One region of the Mucilaginibacter sp. AK015 genome, then DNA from elsewhere that is predicted to be linked to it. Evidence: riboswitches for the same ligand, from Rfam matches in the RefSeq annotation. Region 1 holds a riboswitch; each other region holds the start of a gene.
What was found. Region 1 has a riboswitch for S-adenosylmethionine ahead of metH (methionine synthase). Riboswitches for the same ligand answer to the same signal wherever they lie in the genome.
Positions count from the first base shown of each region.

Region 2: it holds a riboswitch for S-adenosylmethionine, as region 1 does, so the genes downstream of both, HDC91_RS02505 (O-acetylhomoserine aminocarboxypropyltransferase/cysteine synthase family protein) here and metH (methionine synthase) in region 1, are expected to answer to the same signal.
Region 3: it holds a riboswitch for S-adenosylmethionine, as region 1 does, so the genes downstream of both, HDC91_RS09645 (peroxiredoxin) here and metH (methionine synthase) in region 1, are expected to answer to the same signal.

Region 1 is NZ_JACHCV010000004.1:119,953-126,114, reverse strand. Features, by position in the region: gene murQ (N-acetylmuramic acid 6-phosphate etherase) at 1-743, shown strand, start outside; gene HDC91_RS15465 (hypothetical protein) at 847-1,413, shown strand; gene HDC91_RS15460 (Bax inhibitor-1/YccA family protein) at 1,507-2,247, shown strand; SAM riboswitch class I at 2,721-2,832, shown strand; gene metH (methionine synthase) at 2,963-6,162, shown strand, end outside.
Region 2 is NZ_JACHCV010000001.1:586,179-592,340, forward strand. Features, by position in the region: gene mqnE (aminofutalosine synthase MqnE) at 1-868, opposite strand, end outside; gene HDC91_RS02500 (PLP-dependent aspartate aminotransferase family protein) at 1,054-2,169, shown strand; SAM riboswitch class I at 2,333-2,445, shown strand; gene HDC91_RS02505 (O-acetylhomoserine aminocarboxypropyltransferase/cysteine synthase family protein) at 2,681-3,994, shown strand; gene metX (homoserine O-acetyltransferase) at 4,092-5,147, shown strand; gene HDC91_RS02515 (homoserine dehydrogenase) at 5,147-6,162, shown strand, end outside.
Region 3 is NZ_JACHCV010000002.1:110,407-116,568, forward strand. Features, by position in the region: gene HDC91_RS09625 (carbohydrate binding family 9 domain-containing protein) at 1-27, opposite strand, end outside; gene HDC91_RS09630 (class I SAM-dependent methyltransferase) at 325-978, shown strand; partial or broken gene HDC91_RS09635 (DUF5996 family protein) at 1,020-1,948, opposite strand; tRNA gene HDC91_RS09640 (tRNA-Cys) at 2,159-2,229, opposite strand; gene HDC91_RS09645 (peroxiredoxin) at 2,245-2,880, opposite strand; SAM riboswitch class I at 3,025-3,142, opposite strand; gene HDC91_RS09650 (SulP family inorganic anion transporter) at 3,256-4,803, opposite strand; gene HDC91_RS09655 (glycoside hydrolase family 2 TIM barrel-domain containing protein) at 4,853-5,920, opposite strand.

The DNA.
Region 1 (6,162 bases):
AGCTGCTTCAAAACATTAATAACGAAGATAAAACCGTGCCATTAGCGGTTGAAAAAGCGTTACCCCAAATAGAAAAGCTGGTAACAGTTGTTGCCGAACGCATGCGCAACGGCGGAAGGTTATTTTACATTGGCGCGGGCACCAGCGGCCGCCTGGGCGTTGTTGATGCCTCTGAATGCCCACCCACATTTGGTGTGCCGTTTGATTGGGTGGTTGGCATTATAGCGGGCGGCGATACTGCCATACGCAAAGCCGTTGAATTTGCCGAAGATGACCGTGAACAGGCGTGGAAAGATCTGCAAAAATTTAATATCACCGGTAAGGATGTAGTAGTGGGCATTGCGGCATCGGGCACTACGCCCTATGTTATTGGCGGGTTAAAAAAGGCTAAGCAGCATGGCGTAGCCACAGGCTGTATAGTTTGTAATGCAGGCAGCCCCGTAGCTGCTGCGGCCGAATATCCCGTTGAAGTGGTTACCGGTCCCGAGTTTGTAACCGGCAGCACCCGCATGAAGGCCGGCACCGCGCAAAAACTGGTATTAAATATGCTCAGCACAAGTGTAATGATACAATTGGGCCGCGTAAAGGGTAATAAAATGGTAGATATGCAGTTATCCAATAATAAATTGGTACACCGCGGCACCCGTATGGTAATGGCCGAAACCGGCTTGCCTGAAGAAGAAGCCGCTGAGCTATTAAAGAAACATGGCAGTGTGCGCAAGGCGGTAGATAGCTTGAGATAGATATGCAAATGAACAGGATTAGATGTGCAGATATGCAAATATGCAGATGTGCAGATGAGGAAAATAAAAAAGTCTCCCTGGCGGGGGGAGGTTGGAGGGGGCTATGCACGAAATAGAACCATATTACCGATGGCGCGATGATTATGTAGCATCTGAGGATGAGTATTCGCCGTTTTATGCTACCGAGTACAGCGAGTTTGAATTTGATAAGCAGGTATATAATTATTTGCTGCACCCGCAGTGGGATTCTTTTGGGTCGAACACTCTGTACCTGAAGGTTTTGTTTGTTGATTACGATCGGGGTTACAGCATCATCGAGTTTATTGGCGAATGGAACGACGCCATTAACAATGATATTATGCTGATGAAACGCGAACTTTTTGACCTGATGGTTGACCAGGGCATAAACAAATTTATACTGATAGGTGAGAACGTGCTTAACTTTCACTTCTCTGACGACAGCTATTACGAAGAGTGGTTCCAGGAGGTTGAAGATGGCTGGATAGCCGGCATAAACTTCCGCGACCATGTGATATCCGAGTTTAAACACAGCAACATTGATTATTACATCAATTTTGGCGGTCAGCTTGATGACCTTCACTGGAGGGCATTGAAGCCGCTGCAAATGTTTAAAAAAGTAGAAGAGCAGTTAACTAAAAGATTAAGTTAGAATTCACAGCCAATTGTAACCTTTTTAACAGGTACAACTTTTTCAATCATTACATCGTTTTTATTATATTCGTACAAATAATTTCTGAAATACATGGAAACCAAAACCGATAATTTTGAATACGTTTACGATAACGTAAGTTACGTAGAAAACCCTGAAGCATCCCGCAAGTTCATTGCTAATGTATTTGTGTGGATGTTTGTTGCTTTGGGCATATCATCTGCATGCACATACCTGTTTGCTTTTATACCGCAGCTGTCAGCCATGCTGCGCGACCCGGAAACCGGGCAGAACAACATTTTAGGTATCGTTACTATGTTTGCGCCGCTAATTTTTATATTAATTTTAAGAGGTCGTTTTGAAAAAATGAGTTTAATATCAACCGTTGTAATGTTTGTAGCATTTTCGGCTGTTATGGGTATTAGCATTAGCTATATATTTTACTTATATTCTTTTGGAACTATAGCATCATCCTTCATAACAGCAGCCGTAGTGTTTGGAGTTATGGCTATCGGCGGTTATACTACTCAGCAGGACCTTACAAAATTTGGTTCTATCCTGATCATGCTGCTTATTGGCGGTATAATTGCTACGGTTCTGAATGTTTTTTTATTCCGTAGCAGTAGCTTTGATTTACTTATCAGCTACATAATGGTTGCGATATTTGTTGGCTTAACTGCCTTTAATGTACAAAGGTTAAAAAGGATTGGCGCCGGTATAGAATATGGAGACGCGGATGGCAAAAAACTGGCAATTATGGGTGCGTTAACGCTGTATATGAATTTCGTTAACTTGTTCCTGTGGTTGTTGCGCATTTTCGGCAACAGAAGATAATCGGATATCATAAATAAAAATTGAAAGCCGTTTGCTATCAGCAGGCGGCTTTTTTGGTTCAAAGGTTTTGGCTAAGCCATGAAGACCTGAGTGTTATCCGTCCCATAAATGGAACGGCAATAAACCCTGCTTAAATAGAACTTGCTTTGTCCCGCATATAGTACAAATCGCACAATTGAAATGAATCACGGCCGCTTTCGTTCGCCCCATAAATCGGGCGGCAATGAACCCGGCTTAAAATATAACTTGTTTTGCCCCTCAAACAGTACGGTTGAAAATCGAATCATGCCGTTTGCTTTATTCAACGGGTAGCGTTGCTTTGTCCCGCATACGGTACAAACGGTACAGTTTGAAAATGGAATCATTGCCGTTGGCTTTAGCCAACGGATAGCCAGACAAATCATTTTGGCTTCAGCCAAACTTCGTGTAATTTATACGCTTGCACTTTACAACATTATTACTCATATTTGTACCGCTTATGGAGAAAGACGGAGGGATTAGACCCTGCGATGTCTTAGCAACCTGTTACTTAACAAGGTGCTACATTCTACTCCGGTTAAAAGAATAACCGGGGACAGATAAGTGAAAGTCAATTTAACACCCGACTTTTCGAGTAAGCTGGAATAGATATGAGATTTTAGACGTGAGATATGAGATAGCCTTAGCTATGCTTTTTTTCTCAAATCTCAAATTCTCCTGTCTCACATCTCAACAAATGGATATTAGAAGAGAGTTACAAAAGCGCATTCTGGTTATTGACGGAGCTATGGGTACCATGATACAGCGGTACGAGCTCACCGAGCAGGATTTTCGCGGGGAGCGTTTTCGCGACCACCCATCCGATCTGAAAGGCAATAACGACCTGCTGAACATCACCCGGCCGGATGTGATCAAAGCTATCCATGCCGAGTACCTGGAGGCGGGTGCAGACATCATCGAAACAAATACTTTTAGCACACAACGCATATCGCTGGCCGATTATCACCTCGAGGAACTTGATTATGAACTGAGTTACGAGGGTGCCCGCATTGCGCGTGAAGTAGCCAACGAATACACCAAACGCGACCTTTCAAAACCGCGCTTTGTAGCCGGAGCCGTAGGTCCCACAAACCGTACCGCATCGCTGTCGCCGGATGTGAACGACCCGGGTTACCGCGCCGTTACCTTTGACGACCTGGCCGAGGCTTATTACGCCCAGGTACGGGGTTTGGTTGATGGCGGCTCGGACCTGTTACTGGTTGAAACCATATTTGATACCCTGAACGCCAAGGCAGCACTGTTCGCCATCGACAGGTATAAAAGTGAATGCAAGGCAGCCGGTAAAGATTACCCTGCCTTTAGGGAAACCGGCGGCATCATGATATCGGGTACCATTACAGACGCATCAGGCCGTACCTTATCAGGGCAAACGGTAGAGGCATTTTGGAACTCTATCAGTCACGCCCACCTCTTATCGGTAGGGTTAAACTGTGCTTTGGGCGCCCGCGAGATGCGGCCCCACTTAGAGGAGCTGTCTGAAAAGGCGGGTGTGTTCATCTCCGCCTACCCCAACGCGGGCCTGCCAAACGAATTTGGCGCTTATGACGAGACCCCGCACGAAACCGCTCACCAGGTTGATGATTTTATGAAGGCAGGCCTGGTAAATATAGTAGGCGGCTGCTGTGGCACCACGCCCGAGCATATTAAATGTATTGCCGATAAGGCCGCTAAATATCCGCCAAGGCAGATACCCGAAATTAAGCCCTACCTGCGCCTAAGCGGGCTGGAAGCCGTTACCCTTACGCCCGAAACAAACTTTGTAAATATTGGCGAGCGTACCAATATTACCGGGTCGCCAAAATTTTCTAAACTTATCCTTGCCGAAGATTATGAGGCCGCCCTGAGCGTTGCCCTGCAGCAGGTAGAAGGCGGCGCACAGGTGATCGATATCAACATGGACGAGGGGATGATCGACTCGGAAGCTGTGATGGTAAAATTCCTGAACCTGGTTGCCAGTGAACCGGATATTGCCAAACTGCCCATCATGATCGATTCCTCCAAATGGTCGGTTATCGAGGCCGGGCTTAAATGCCTGCAGGGCAAAGGTATCGTCAACTCTATCTCGCTGAAAGAAGGCGAAGAGAAATTTAAAGAATATGCCCGCAAAATATTAAGCTACGGCGCTGCCACAGTAGTAATGGCCTTTGATGAAACGGGGCAGGCCGATTCGCTGGAACGCCGTAAAGAGATTTGCGAACGCAGTTACCGTATTCTGGTTGATGAGGTTGGTTTTCCACCCCAGGATATCATCTTCGATCCCAATATTTTAACCGTAGCAACCGGGCTGGAAGAGCATAACAACTATGCAGTAGATTTTATTGAGGCTACCCGCTGGATAAAACAAAACCTGCCGCTGGCCAAGGTTAGCGGTGGGGTAAGTAACATATCGTTCTCGTTCCGGGGCAATAACGTGGTACGCGAAGCAATGCACTCGGCGTTCCTGTACCATGCCATAAAAGCCGGGCTGGATATGGGTATCGTAAACGCCGGGATGCTGGAAGTTTACGAGGAGATACCAAAAGACCTGCTTGAGCTTGTGGAAGACGTTTTACTAAACCGCCGCGAAGATGCCACCGAGCGTTTGGTTGAGTTTGCCGATACCATTAAAAGCAAAGGTAAAGAAGTGGTGCGCGACGAAGAATGGCGCAAGGGGACGGTAGAACAGCGCCTGTCGCACGCGCTGGTAAAAGGCATTATCGAGTACCTGGATGATGATGTAGAAGAAGCGCGCCAGAAATTTGCCAAGCCCTTAGAGGTTATTGAAGGCCCGCTGATGGATGGCATGAACGTAGTAGGCGACCTGTTTGGCGCCGGTAAAATGTTTTTGCCGCAGGTGGTAAAATCGGCCCGGGTAATGAAAAAGGCGGTGGCATATTTACTCCCCTTTATCGAACAGGAGAAACAACGCGTTATTGATGCCGGTGAGGATAGCAGCGGCAGTCGTGCTAATGCTGGCAAGGTATTAATGGCCACCGTAAAAGGCGATGTGCACGATATTGGTAAAAATATAGTAGGCGTGGTATTGGCCTGTAACAACTTCGAGGTGATAGATCTTGGGGTAATGGTACCGGCGCAAAAGATAATTGAAGAAGCAAGAAAACACGAGGTGGATATCATCGGCCTTAGCGGTTTAATTACCCCGTCGCTCGACGAGATGGTGCATTTTGCCAAAGAAATGGAGCGCGAAGGTTTTACCATTCCGCTGATCATTGGCGGGGCAACTACCTCGCGCATCCACGCGGCAGTAAAGGTAGCGCCGCATTATTCTGGCGGGGCTATTCATGTGTTGGATGCATCGCGCAGCGTAACCGTTTGCAGCAGCCTGATGAACCGTGATACCCGCGAGGATTATATACAGGGCATAAAAGACGAATACGCCAAAGCCCGGGAAGCCCATGCCAACAAAAAAAGCGACAAGCGTTTTGTAAGCATTGAACAGGCCCGGGAGCAAAAGTTTCAGATAGACCTGAAAACCGTAGCGCCCGCGCCTGCTTTTACCGGTATTAAAGCATTTGAAAACTTTCCGCTGGAAGAGCTGGTGCCTTATATCGACTGGACACCGTTCTTTCATACCTGGGAGTTACGCGGCAGCTACCCTAAAATATTTGCCGATAAGTTTGTGGGCGACGAAGCCCAGAAGCTTTTTGACGACGCACAGGTACTGTTAAAGAAAATTGTTGACGAAAAACTGCTTCGCGCGAGTGGTGTTATTGGCTTTTGGCCGGCAAACAGCGTTGGCGACGATATTGAATTATATACCGACGACACCCGGCAGCATTTGCTTACGCGTATTCATACGCTTCGCCAGCAAAACGAAAAGGTGAAAGGCGAACCCTATTATGCCCTGTCGGATTTTATCGCTCCGAAAGAAAGCGG
Region 2 (6,162 bases), on a different contig from region 1:
CGTAGTTGCGCAGATCTTCTACAACGGTTGATTCGGGCACGTTACTCATCTGGTTATCGCGGTTGCGGAATTTCAGCGGGATAAAGGTTTGGAAGCCCCCCGTCCTGTCCTGTAACTGGCGCAGGCGTTCCATATGGTCCACCCGGTGATAAAATTTTTCGATGTGCCCGTAAAGCATAGTAGCGTTAGATCGCATGCCCAGTTTGTGCCACTCCTCGTGTATGGCCAGCCATTGGTCGCCGGTACATTTATCTTTGGCTATCAAGTCGCGCACTTCAGGATGAAATATCTCCGCCCCTCCTCCCGGTATCGATTCCAGGCCCGCATCCTTCATCAGCTTCATACCGGTAGCATAATCTATTTTAGCTTTTTTAAATATATAATGGTACTCTACCGGTGTTAAAGCTTTTACATGCAGATCCGGCCGGTGGGCTTTTATTTTACTGAATAGTTCGCTGTAAAAAGCTACATCGTACTGCGGTAAAACCCCGCCTACAATATGCACTTCGGTAACGGGTTGGTCATCGTACTTTTTAACAATGTCGAGCATCTCCTGCATCGTGTATTCCCACCCGTCGGCACGTTGTTTTATGAGGCGCGAGTAGGAGCAAAATTTGCAATCGTAAACACAAAGATTAGTCGGCTCGATATGAAAGTTACGGTTAAAATAAGTTTTGTCACCGTGTTTTTGTTCGCGTATGTAGTTGGCAAGTACTCCCAGGTAGCCCAGTTCAGCTTTTTCGTAAAGCAAAACGCCTTCATCAAAAGTGATGCGCTGGTTATGAAGTACCTTCTCGGCAATGTTCTTAAGCTCGGGTAAAAGTTGGGGGTTATCCAGCAATACCCTGAAGTTTTCTGATACTTCCATTTAGAAAAATATTTGAGCAAATGTAGCAATTTGCATTAGTTTTAAAACGTACCTACTAATTTGGAACGTGTTTAAACACGCAAGTATGACAATGATGTTACAGTAGGAAAATGTAGAACCATTTTGCATCGGCCGCTATTGATAACTGAATTTTCTTGGTTAATTTGGCGACATTATTCCCTGTTATGAAAATAGAAACTATCGCCATCCACGCCGGTAACCACACCGATGCCTCATCCAAAGCTGTTGTACAACCAATCGTAATGTCGACCACGTTTGAGCGTGATGAAGATGGCGGATTTTCATCGGGTTATCAATACAGCCGTTCGGCAAACCCTAACCGTGCATCGTTAGAAAATGTATTGGCACAGTTAGAAGGCGGCGCTGAAGCGGCGGCATTTTCATCAGGTAATGCGGCGGGTATGTCGGTATTTCAATCGCTTGAGCCGGGCACACACATCATTTGCCCCGACGATATGTATCACGGACTGCGCAACCAGCTTAAAACGTTGTTTGAGGGCATTTTGGATTTTGATTTTATTGATGTGAATGACGAGGATGCGTTAAACGCCCATATTAAACCCAATACCGGTGTAATATGGATAGAAACGCCGTCTAATCCGCTGCTGAAAATTACTGACATCAAAAAGGTAGTTGCTATTGCACGCGGGCATAATATTAAGGTGGTTTGCGATAATACCTTTGCCACCCCACTGTGCCAGCAGCCGCTCGCATTGGGTGCCGACCTGGTGATGCACTCTTCCACTAAGTATTTTGGCGGTCACAGCGATTTAATGGGCGGGGCGCTTATTACTGCTCAGAAAAACCACTGGTGGGAAAAGATCCAAAATGTACAAACTATGGGCGGCGCGGTACCCTCGCCTATGGACTGTTACTACCTGGTACGCAGCATCAAAACCCTGCCTTACCGTGTAAAGGGGCATGTGCATAATGCCTTGCTTTTAGCGGAATTTTTAGAGAAACACCCCGCCGTTGAAAGCGTGATGTATCCCGGTTTGCCATCGCACCCGCAGTATGATATTGTAAAAGCGCAGATGAGTTATCCCGGTGCCATGATGTCATTCACCCTTAAAGGAGGCGAAGACAAAGCAAAAAAAGTGGTGAACGCGCTAAAGATCTTTACCCAGGCCACCAGCCTTGGTGGCGTTGAAAGCCTGATAGAACATCGTGCATCTGTTGAAGGCCCTGATACCAAAACTCCTTTTAACCTGTTAAGGGTATCGGTTGGGTTAGAGCATATTGATGACCTGATAGAGGATCTGGAACAGGCAATGGCATAAATTTAAAATTCAGGCCATTATCTTGGTTCCTAAAGAACGCCGTCTTATTGACAAATGACAATTAAATTAAAATTTAATTTGGAACTTAAATCCTTATTGACCTATATTTGAAACATTATTTGGTAGCGATACCAATCGATCAATTTTCCCTCACACGGATTTTGATTTATAAAGAAGCGGCGAGAGATCAGGCTCGATGAACCGCTGGCAACCCTACAAGGTGTAGAAGGTGCCAATTCCTGTCCCGGAAAATATGTTACCCGGGGGATATAAATTAATAGTCATGAATAGTCTGATTTATTTAGCACAACAAAACACATCGCAAACCCAAACGGGTGTTTCTTCTGTATACAACCTTTCTGCAGGCTGTATTTGTATGTGTTGCTGCTGCTGTTGATGCAGTACACGTTCCCTTTTTCTGTTTCCCGAAAAAACACGTGATGCCCGCTTAGGATAGCTTTATCCTGTCATAATTGTAATATTTCATCAATATCCCTTAAATCTACAGAACATGTCTAATTTAAAATTCGAAACACTGCAACTGCACGCCGGTCAGGAAGTTGATGCTGTAACAGGCTCGCGCGCGGTACCCTTATATCAAACTGCTTCATACGTTTTCAATAATGCCGAGCACGGCGCAAACCTGTTCGCGCTAAAAGAGTTCGGTAATATCTATACCCGTATCATGAACCCTACTACCGATGTTTTTGAAAAGCGCATTGCAGCCCTTGAGGGCGGCATCGCAGCTTTGGCAACAGCATCGGGCCAGGCGGCTCAGTTTATCGCACTGAATAATATCCTGCAGGCTGGCGATAACTTTGTCACCTCTCCTTTCTTGTATGGAGGTACTTACAACCAGTTTAAGGTGGCGTTTAAGCGCCTGGGTATCGAGGTGCGGTTTGCCCAGGACGATACCGCCGAAAATATTGAAAAACATATCGATGGTAAAACTAAAGCCATCTATACCGAAACTATTGGAAACCCCGGTTTCAGCATTCCCGATTTTGAAAAGCTGGCGGCCTTAGCCAAAAAGCACGATCTGCCGCTGATAGTAGATAACACTTTCGCCGCCGGCGGATACCTGTTTCGCCCGTTGCAGCATGGCGCGCATGTGGTTGTAGAATCTACCACCAAGTGGATAAACGGCCATGGTACCAGTATTGGCGGCGCTATTATAGATGGCGGCACATATAACTGGGGCAACGGCAAATTCCCGCAGTTTACCGAGCCAAGCGAGGGTTATCACGGGTTAATTTTTAACGATGTATTTGGCATTAACGGCCCGTTTGGCAATATCAATTTCATTATCCGCGCCCGTGTGGAAGGTCTGAGAGATTTTGGGCCTGCGCAGTCGCCGTTTAACTCGTGGCTTAATATACAGGGCTTAGAAACCTTGTCGCTGCGTGTACAGCGCCATGTTGATAACGCCCTTGAACTGGCCAAATGGCTGGAGCAGCACCCGCAGGTGGCATCTGTTAATTATCCGGGGCTGGAGTCCTCTCCCTATCATATCCTTGCAAAAAAATACCTGAAAAATGGTTTTGGCGCGGTGCTTACTTTCGAAATAAAGGGCGGTAAGGAAGCAGCTAACCAGGTGATAGATAATTTAAAGCTGGTGAGCCACCTGGCCAATATGGGCGATGCTAAAACATTGATCATTCAGCCATCGGCAACCACGCACCAGCAGCTTAGCGACGCGGAACAAGTGTCGGCAGGGGTAACTCCTGCGCAGTTGCGGGTAGCAGTTGGCATTGAACATATAGATGATATCAAGGCTGATTTTGAACAGGCATTTGCCAAAGTACAACAACCGGAATTAGTTTAATTTTTTCAAGAATTTTTTAGTTTTTTTTAGTTTTTTAAGTGATGTTATCAGGGAGCGGTTGTTCAGGCAACTGCTCCCGAAATAACGAAAGTAACAAATGAGCACACAAAGTTTTACCTATACCGGAACGTTTGAACTGGAATCCGGCCAGAAGCTACAGGGACTTGAGATCGGCTTTAATACCTATGGAAACCTCAATAAAAACCGGGATAATGTAGTGTGGGTATGCCATGCCCTCACTGCAAATTCCGATGTTTTTGACTGGTGGAAAGGCCTTTTCGGCCCCAATGACCACTTTAATCCCGAGGATCATTTTATTGTTTGCGCCAATGTTTTGGGATCGCCTTATGGCACCGTTAATCCGTTAAGTATTAACCCCGCTACAGGGCAGCCTTATTACCTGGCATTCCCGGAGTTTACGATCAGGGACATTGTTAAGGCGCATAAGATACTTGCAGACCATCTGGAAATTGAGCATATCGAAATACTATTGGGCGGATCATTAGGCGGCCAGCAGGCTATCGAGTGGAGCATAATTGAGCCCGAACGTATTAAAAACCTGATACTGATAGCAACCAATGCACTCCACTCACCCTGGGGTATTGCCTTTAACGAGTCGCAACGCCTGGCCATTAGTGCCGATCGTACCTTTTACGCCGGATCGCCTGACGGCGGCAGTAAAGGGTTAAAGGCCGCGCGAAGCATTGCACTACTATCCTATCGCAGCTATAAAACCTATGCTATCACTCAACAGGAAGATAGCGATACCGTTACCGATAATTTTAAAGCATCAACCTATCAGAACTACCAGGGGCAAAAGCTGGTGAACCGCTTTAATGCTTACAGCTACTGGTACCTGTCAAAAGCGATGGACTCGCACAATGTTGGCCGTGGCAGGCATGGCATAGATAAAGCGCTTAGCCTGATCAAGGCACGCACGCTGATTATCGGTATCAAATCTGATGTGTTGTTCCCTATAGAGGAACAACAGTACCTGTTCAGGCATATTCCAAAATCGGCCTTTGCCGAACTGGATTCGTTTTACGGGCACGATGGCTTTTTAATTGAAACAGAAGACCTTACAAATATCATCACGTCGTTTTTTAAAACAGATGTAAAAGGAAAAATTATTGAACTACAAAAAATCGCTTAATGAGTAAGAAATTAAATATAGGCCTGTTCGGATTTGGCGTTGTAGGCCAGGGATTGTACGATATCATCAAAACCAAGAACCTTAACCTGGAGATTGTCAAGATCGCGATAAAAAATCCCGAAAAGGAACGGTCGTTGCCGAAAGAATTATTCACCACAGACAGGTACGAGATATTAAACAATCCCGAGATCAATACGGTGGTTGAACTTATAAACGATACCGAGGCCGCGTTCGAGATCGTATCGCGGGCCTTAAGCTCGGGTAAAAATGTGGTATCGGCCAGTAAAAAAATGATCGCCACGTACCTTGACGAATTGATAGCGCTGCAGCACCAGTATGGCACTTCGCTGCTTTATGAAGGCGCGGTTTGCGGCAGTATTCCTATCATCCGCAACCTGGAGGAATATTACGATAACGAATTGCTGCATTCCATTAGCGGTATATTTAACGGGTCATCCAATTATATCCTTTCAAAAGGTTATTTAGAGAACCTTGATTATGATACAGCCCTTAAACAGGCCCAGGATCTTGGTTTTGCCGAAACCGACCCTACTATGGATGTTGGCGGGTACGATGCCAAGTATAAACTTATTATTGCCGCGGCGCATGCTTATGGCGTGGTGATAGACCCGGTACAGGTGCTTAACATCGGCATACAAAACCTTGCGCCAAACGATCTGCAATACGCACGAGAGAAAAAGCTGAAGATAAAGCTGGTACCTGTTGCAAAAGAACTCGACGACAGGCATGTAACCCTGTTTGTAATGCCAAAATTTGTAAATGAAACTGAATTTTTATACAACGTAGAATATGAATATAACGGTGTAACCGTACAAGCAGCTTTTGCCGATCAGCAATTCTTTTTTGGTAAAGGAGCGGGCGGCCATCCTACCGGCTCGGCAGTACTGTCTGATATAGCCGCGCTGCGTTATAATTACCAGTACGAATACAAAAAGGCCAAAGCCGATAACTACCTGCAGTTCACTAACAACGTAGAGGTAAATATTTACCTGCG
Region 3 (6,162 bases), on a different contig from region 1:
TTGCGCGAAAACAAAACTACTAAACATGCAACAGCACATTAGTAATAGGGTAAACTTTGGTTTTAGCAATTGGTATGGTACTTAGGATGTGAGATAATACCACCGCTATTGTGTTAACGGTACACAATAATATAAATATTATGCGATAATGCATAAGCACATTGGCTTATCAAACCAAATTTTTAAAGCCATTGCAATATTGTTACATTGCAGCCGGGCCGACTCACCCCCTGCCCCCTCTCTGCTGCGCAAAGAGGGGGAGGATTTAAGAACCAATTTCCCCAGTCGGGGAGAGTCGACTACAACGCTAAACTAAATACCAACATGGCAAACCGCTTGCAGCAGCTTTACGGCAATATTGATATCTACCTTTTCGACCAGCTTTTGAAGGGACGCTTTGATGGGTGCACAAACGTGCTGGATGTTGGCTGCGGCGGCGGGCGAAACATCGTATACTTTCTGCAAAACGGCTATGAGGTTTATGGCATCGACCCAAATCCTGAAGCAGTGGCGCTGGTAAAAGCATTGGCCAAAGAGCTGGCTCCGGCTACTCCGCCAACAAACTTCAGCATAGGCAAAGCCGAACAACTGCCCTTTGAGGATGAAATGTTCGACCTGATAGTTTGCAGCGCAGTACTGCATTTTGCAGCCGATAGCAATCACTTCGACGCCATGCTGCGATCAATATGGTGCGCATTAAAAACCGGCGGTTATTTTTTCGCGCGGCTGGCATCTGATATTGGCATCGAGGATAAAGTGATTCCCCTGGGCAATAGCCGCTACGCCCTACCAGATGGCTCCGAACGCTTTTTGGTGAACGAACAGGTGCTAATGGAGTACACAGCCAGCTTAGGCGGCGAACTTTTTGAGCCGATAAAAACCACCAACGTGCAAAATTTACGGTGCATGACAACGTGGTGTTTGCGGAAAGTGGCCTCACCTAAACCCTCTCCGGGAGAACGAACTTTTCCGTTATAATAGCCAACCGCCCGCTCAAGCGCGAACATTTGAATTGGCGATTAATTTTTAAAACCCTGCAAATCACACTCTAATGCTCTATCCCAATTACCTGTTGTGGCGGCGGCATTATAGGTAGTTTGCAAAAACTGCATCAGGGTATTTTCGGGGTTGGCGGCTTGCTGTACCATTTCGTACATTAAAAAATATTCGCCCATTTCCTGGCTGTAAAAGGCTTCGGGTGGGCTCACCTGCTGCTTGCCGTAATCTTCAGGAGTTGGGTAACAATAGGCGTAGAACGCCGGCTGCGGAAACGCCTCGCTGCCCGGCCAAAACCCGCATGAGCTAACCTCGTGCGAGTATGCTTCCTGCATTACATCATCGGGCATGTTGGGCGCGCCGCCGGGGTGTTTGGGCGCCGGCCGGCCGCTGAAACGGGTAACTGCCAGGTCGAACGCGCCCCAAAAGAAATGTACCGGGCTGCATTTGCCCAAAAAGCCTGCCCTGAAATCAGTAAAAACATTGTGTATCCTGATGAGCGCCTGCCACAGGTTGTGCATCACATCGCTGTCGTAAGTACATGGCTTTTGGTTTTCGGCGAAGGGTATGGCCGGGTCAACCTCATTAGGCGCGGCATAAATTTCCACTTCAATACCCGCCAACCTCAGGTTAGCCATAACTCGTTGTAGAAAGCGGCTATGGTTTCGGCGCCTAATGCCGATGAGATATTTTCGCCCGTACTGGTGGTGATATGCAGTTGATGCTTTATAAAATCAAGGTCTATCTGGAACACCCCGCCGCCGTAGGGTATGCTGCCTGTTGTTAAGCCTGTAGCGCTTACATACAGCGTAACCTGCCACGAGTGGTTTATCCACGGCATTTTTTTGAGGCGCACCTTGCCTATCATTTGTGTCCACATGTGTACCGTGGCAAGGGTGTCCTTCAGGTAATGATAATCGAGTTTTGGCCAGGGGTGAGTGGTAGTGTTCATACGTAAAGATACAATGAAATGGGGGAATTTTTTATGTAGTGTGTTAGTTTACTCACCAAGCGACACTTCGTGCGTGGCCCTTTCTGCTACGCAAAGAGGGTGAAAAATTAGAGAGTGGCCAAGCCTGGCGATGACCGGGCAGTAACCAAAAAAGGCGATGGACTCCTCAGCCCACCGCCCCGTCATTATAGTCAGTCAGTATAGTTTCAGACGTCGCGGGTAGATTCGAACTACCGTTAAAGGTTTTGCAGACCCACACCTATCCTCTCGGCCACGCGACTTTATCTTTCAGCCAGTTATTTATTGGGCTGGGGCGTTGTACGCAAATACGGTTTTACCTCTTTAAACCCTTTAGGGAATTTAGCCGGGATATCTTCTGTTTTGATTGATGGAAGCACCACAACATCTTCGCCGTCTTTCCAATCGGCAGGGGTAGCAACGCTGTGGTAAGCGGTTAACTGCAGGCTATCTATCACCCTCAATATCTCCTGGAAATTTCTGCCGGTTGATGCCGGGTAGCTGATGATCAGTTTTATCTTTTTATCGGGGCCGATAATAAATAACGAGCGCACGGTTGCTGTTAGCGAAGCATTAGGATGTATCATGTCGTAAGCTTGCGATATCTCGCGGGTTTCATCGCCTATGATCGGGAACGTAACTTCAACATCCTGGGTCTCATTGATGTCTTTTATCCACCCCTTGTGCGATTCTACATTATCGGTGCTTAAGGCTACTACTTTTACATTACGCTTTGCAAACTCGTCTTTGAGCGCTGCGGTTTTGCCCAGTTCAGTGGTGCAAACGGGGGTATAATCAGCCGGGTGCGAGAAAAGCACACCCCAGCTATCGCCCAGGTATTCGTAAAAATCTATTTCTCCTTGTGATGTTTGTGCTTTAAAATTTGGGGCGTCGTCGCCAATTCGTAAACTCATGTCTTTTTAAATTTTAAGTTGATATAAAAATATACAGCCATTAATGCTATGCTAATAGTTACAAAACTTATACAGGAAATTTGAAGGGATGCCGGCAGATGCAAGAGCATGTTTTGGATGCAAAACATGGTGGTCTTTTAAATCAGCTTATCTGTCTCCGACGCTATGCGGCGAAGCAGGAATTAGCACCTTACACAAGCTAAAAGCTGTACAGGTTGCTAAGACATCATAGGGCCTTTCCCTCTGTCTTTCTGGATAAGTATATATTTAAAGAACGATTACATTACAAAAGTAATTATAAATTCTATAATTCCTATAGACTTTATAATTTATTTTTAACATCTGTTTTAAACAGCTAAATTTCAGGAAGATAATCTATATATTATAACTCTTTTCTGTTGCTACCCAGTAATGCGGGTCTTCCATAATATTTACATCAATAACATCAGCGGCATTTTTTAGCAAAGCGATGCAATCTTTACTCAGATGCTTTAAATGGAGTTTTTTGCCTGCCTTACGATATCGCTCTGTTAATTTGTTAAGGGCTTGGATACCCGACATATCGGCAACGCGACTGTCTTTAAAGTCTATAATCACTTCGTCAGGATCGCCGGAGATGTCAAACTTTTCAGAAAACGCCGTTACCGATCCAAAAAATAACGGGCCGTAAATTTCGTAATGTTTGGCGCCATTACCGTCTACATATTTACGGGCGCGGATGCGTTTTGCACTTTCCCAGGCAAATACCAGGGCCGATATAATAACGCCTATCAACACAGCCAATGCAAGGTTGTGCAGCAGTATAGTTATAACAGCAACTAATATCCCCACAAATACATCCTGTTTGGGCATTTTATTAAATATCCTGAAGCTTATCCATTCAAAAGTACCAAATGCCACCATGATCATCACACCGGTAAGGGCGGCCATTGGCAGTTTGCCTATAACAGGCGCCCCAAAAAGTATAATCAATAAAATAGTTAGCGATGCTATTATACCCGATAACCTTGCCCTGGCGCCTGCTGATAAGTTTACCAGGGTTTGCGCTATCATGGGGCAGCCGCCCATCCCAAAAAAGAAACCATTTAAAATATTGGCGCTTCCCTGGGCTATACATTCGCGGTTGCCGTTGCCCCTTGTTGCGGTCATTTCATCAACCAGGTTTAAGGTAAGCAGGCCCTCTGTTAAGCCTACAGCCGCCATAATTAAAGCATAAGGGAAAATAATGTTGAGTGTGTGCAGGCTTAAAGGTATGGCAGGAATATGAAAAGGCGGGAAGCCACCGCTGACAGATGCAATATCGCTTACTGTTTTTGTGTGGATACCAAAACCCAGCACCAAAACAAATACAACAATAATTGCCACCAGCGACGATGGTACCGCCCTGGTAATTTTTGGGAAAAGCACCACAATAGCTATGGTTAACGCCACAAGGCCGCCCATAATTAACAATGGAGCGCCGCTAAGCCAGGCCGGCTGCCCGTTAACCACCGTTTTAAATTGTTGTAGCTGCGCCATAAAAATGATCACCGCCAGGCCGTTTACAAAACCATACATAACAGGTTGCGGCACCAGCCGGATAAGCTTTGCCAGTTTAAACACCCCAATAGCGATCTGGATAATGCCTGCTAATGCCACTGCGGCAAATACATATTCTATCCCGTTGGCCTTCATTAATGCTATCAGCACTACAACCGTGGCCCCTGCCCCGCCCGAAACGAGCCCCGGCCTTCCGCCGAATATAGCGGTAACAAGCCCCATTATAAAAGCGGCATACAAACCTACCAATGGCGGGAAGCCCGCCAGTATGGCGAACGACAATGATTCGGGCATCATGGTCATGGCAACAGTAAGGCCGGCCAGTATTTCGGTTTTATAGTTAACCTTTTGTGTAAAATCGAATAATTTAAAGCTCGCCTTCATGGCCGCAAAGCTATAAAAATGCCTGCAACATACCGGGCGTATTGCTGTTCTACTTTCCGTTTAGTTTTTTTATCAGCTCCACTTCTTCGGCCCTGTAAGGTGTGCCATCCTTCCGGAATATATCGTGGAACCACTCTTTAGGTTCACTGCCATCAGGAATTGGGTTATCCCAGGCGTAAATGGTATTGGTTTTACCCATTACAAAACCCCAATTAAGTGCGCCCACGTTCTCTTTTTTGAGCATAGGCATTACATTGGCAAATTTGCTTCCGCGGGTGCGGGCCATATATTCGGTACAGATAAGCGGTTTGCCGTGGCTTTTTAATAGTTGTATAGTTTTTAGGTGTGAGGCTTCGTCGGTATAATCGTGGTAAGTAATAATATCCGAGTTAAGGGCCTGGTAGGCATTCAATTTTTCAAAACTCCAATCCCATAAACCAGCGGATACAGGCTGATCGGGGTTTACCGCCCGTGCCCAGGTAAATACTTTGTTAAGCAATGCAAGCGAGGCATCCTTTTTACCGGAATTGCCCGGCTCGTTATACAGGTCCCACAGCAGTATGCGCTTGTCGTGCTTAAAGGCAGTCATAACGTCAGTTACGTAAGCCTGCAACATGGCGGTTTCGCCGGGGTTGTTCAGGCGGTTGCCCGGGTCCTGAAGCCAGCCTGAATTGTGTACGCCAACCTTTGGCGCAGGCTGGGTGCCAATTTTGGCACCGGCGTTCCAGCAGTCATCAAAAAACACAAACATGGTTTTAATGCCGTGCTTATCGGCAATGGCGAGGTATCGGGCAATACGTTTTTTAAAACCGGCTTTATCCTGCTGCCAGGCAAGGCTATGCAAAAACACCCGCATGGTATTAAACCCTATCCCTTCGGCATAACCTAACTCCCGGTCGATGGTTGCAGGGTCGAACGTTGCCGCCTGCCACATCTCTAACTGGTTAATCGCGGTACTGGGTATAAAATCTGCACCGGTCATCCATTTATGCTGGCCGTACCAGGTATTGGCCTTGGCCACCGACCATACTTTACCTGCAGGCGTCGTTTGGGCGGCTGCGCCGGCCGTTATTGATATCAGAACAATTGTAAGCAGCTTCAAGAATTGTTTTCCCATCGTTGTAAATTTTGTAAGGCTAAATATAGAAAATGATGCTGTAATTAATAATGTCAAACTCACATATAATTTAAACGGATATAAACCGCCTAATACGCTACTGGATTTATGAACACATTGAATAGCAATAATATTTCTTTTCAGTTATGATATTATTTCGCCGAATATTATACTATTTTTATCCGCTCAAATTTTCATAACCCTGCGGGTAAAAAACCGTATAAGACCCTTACATTGTTTAA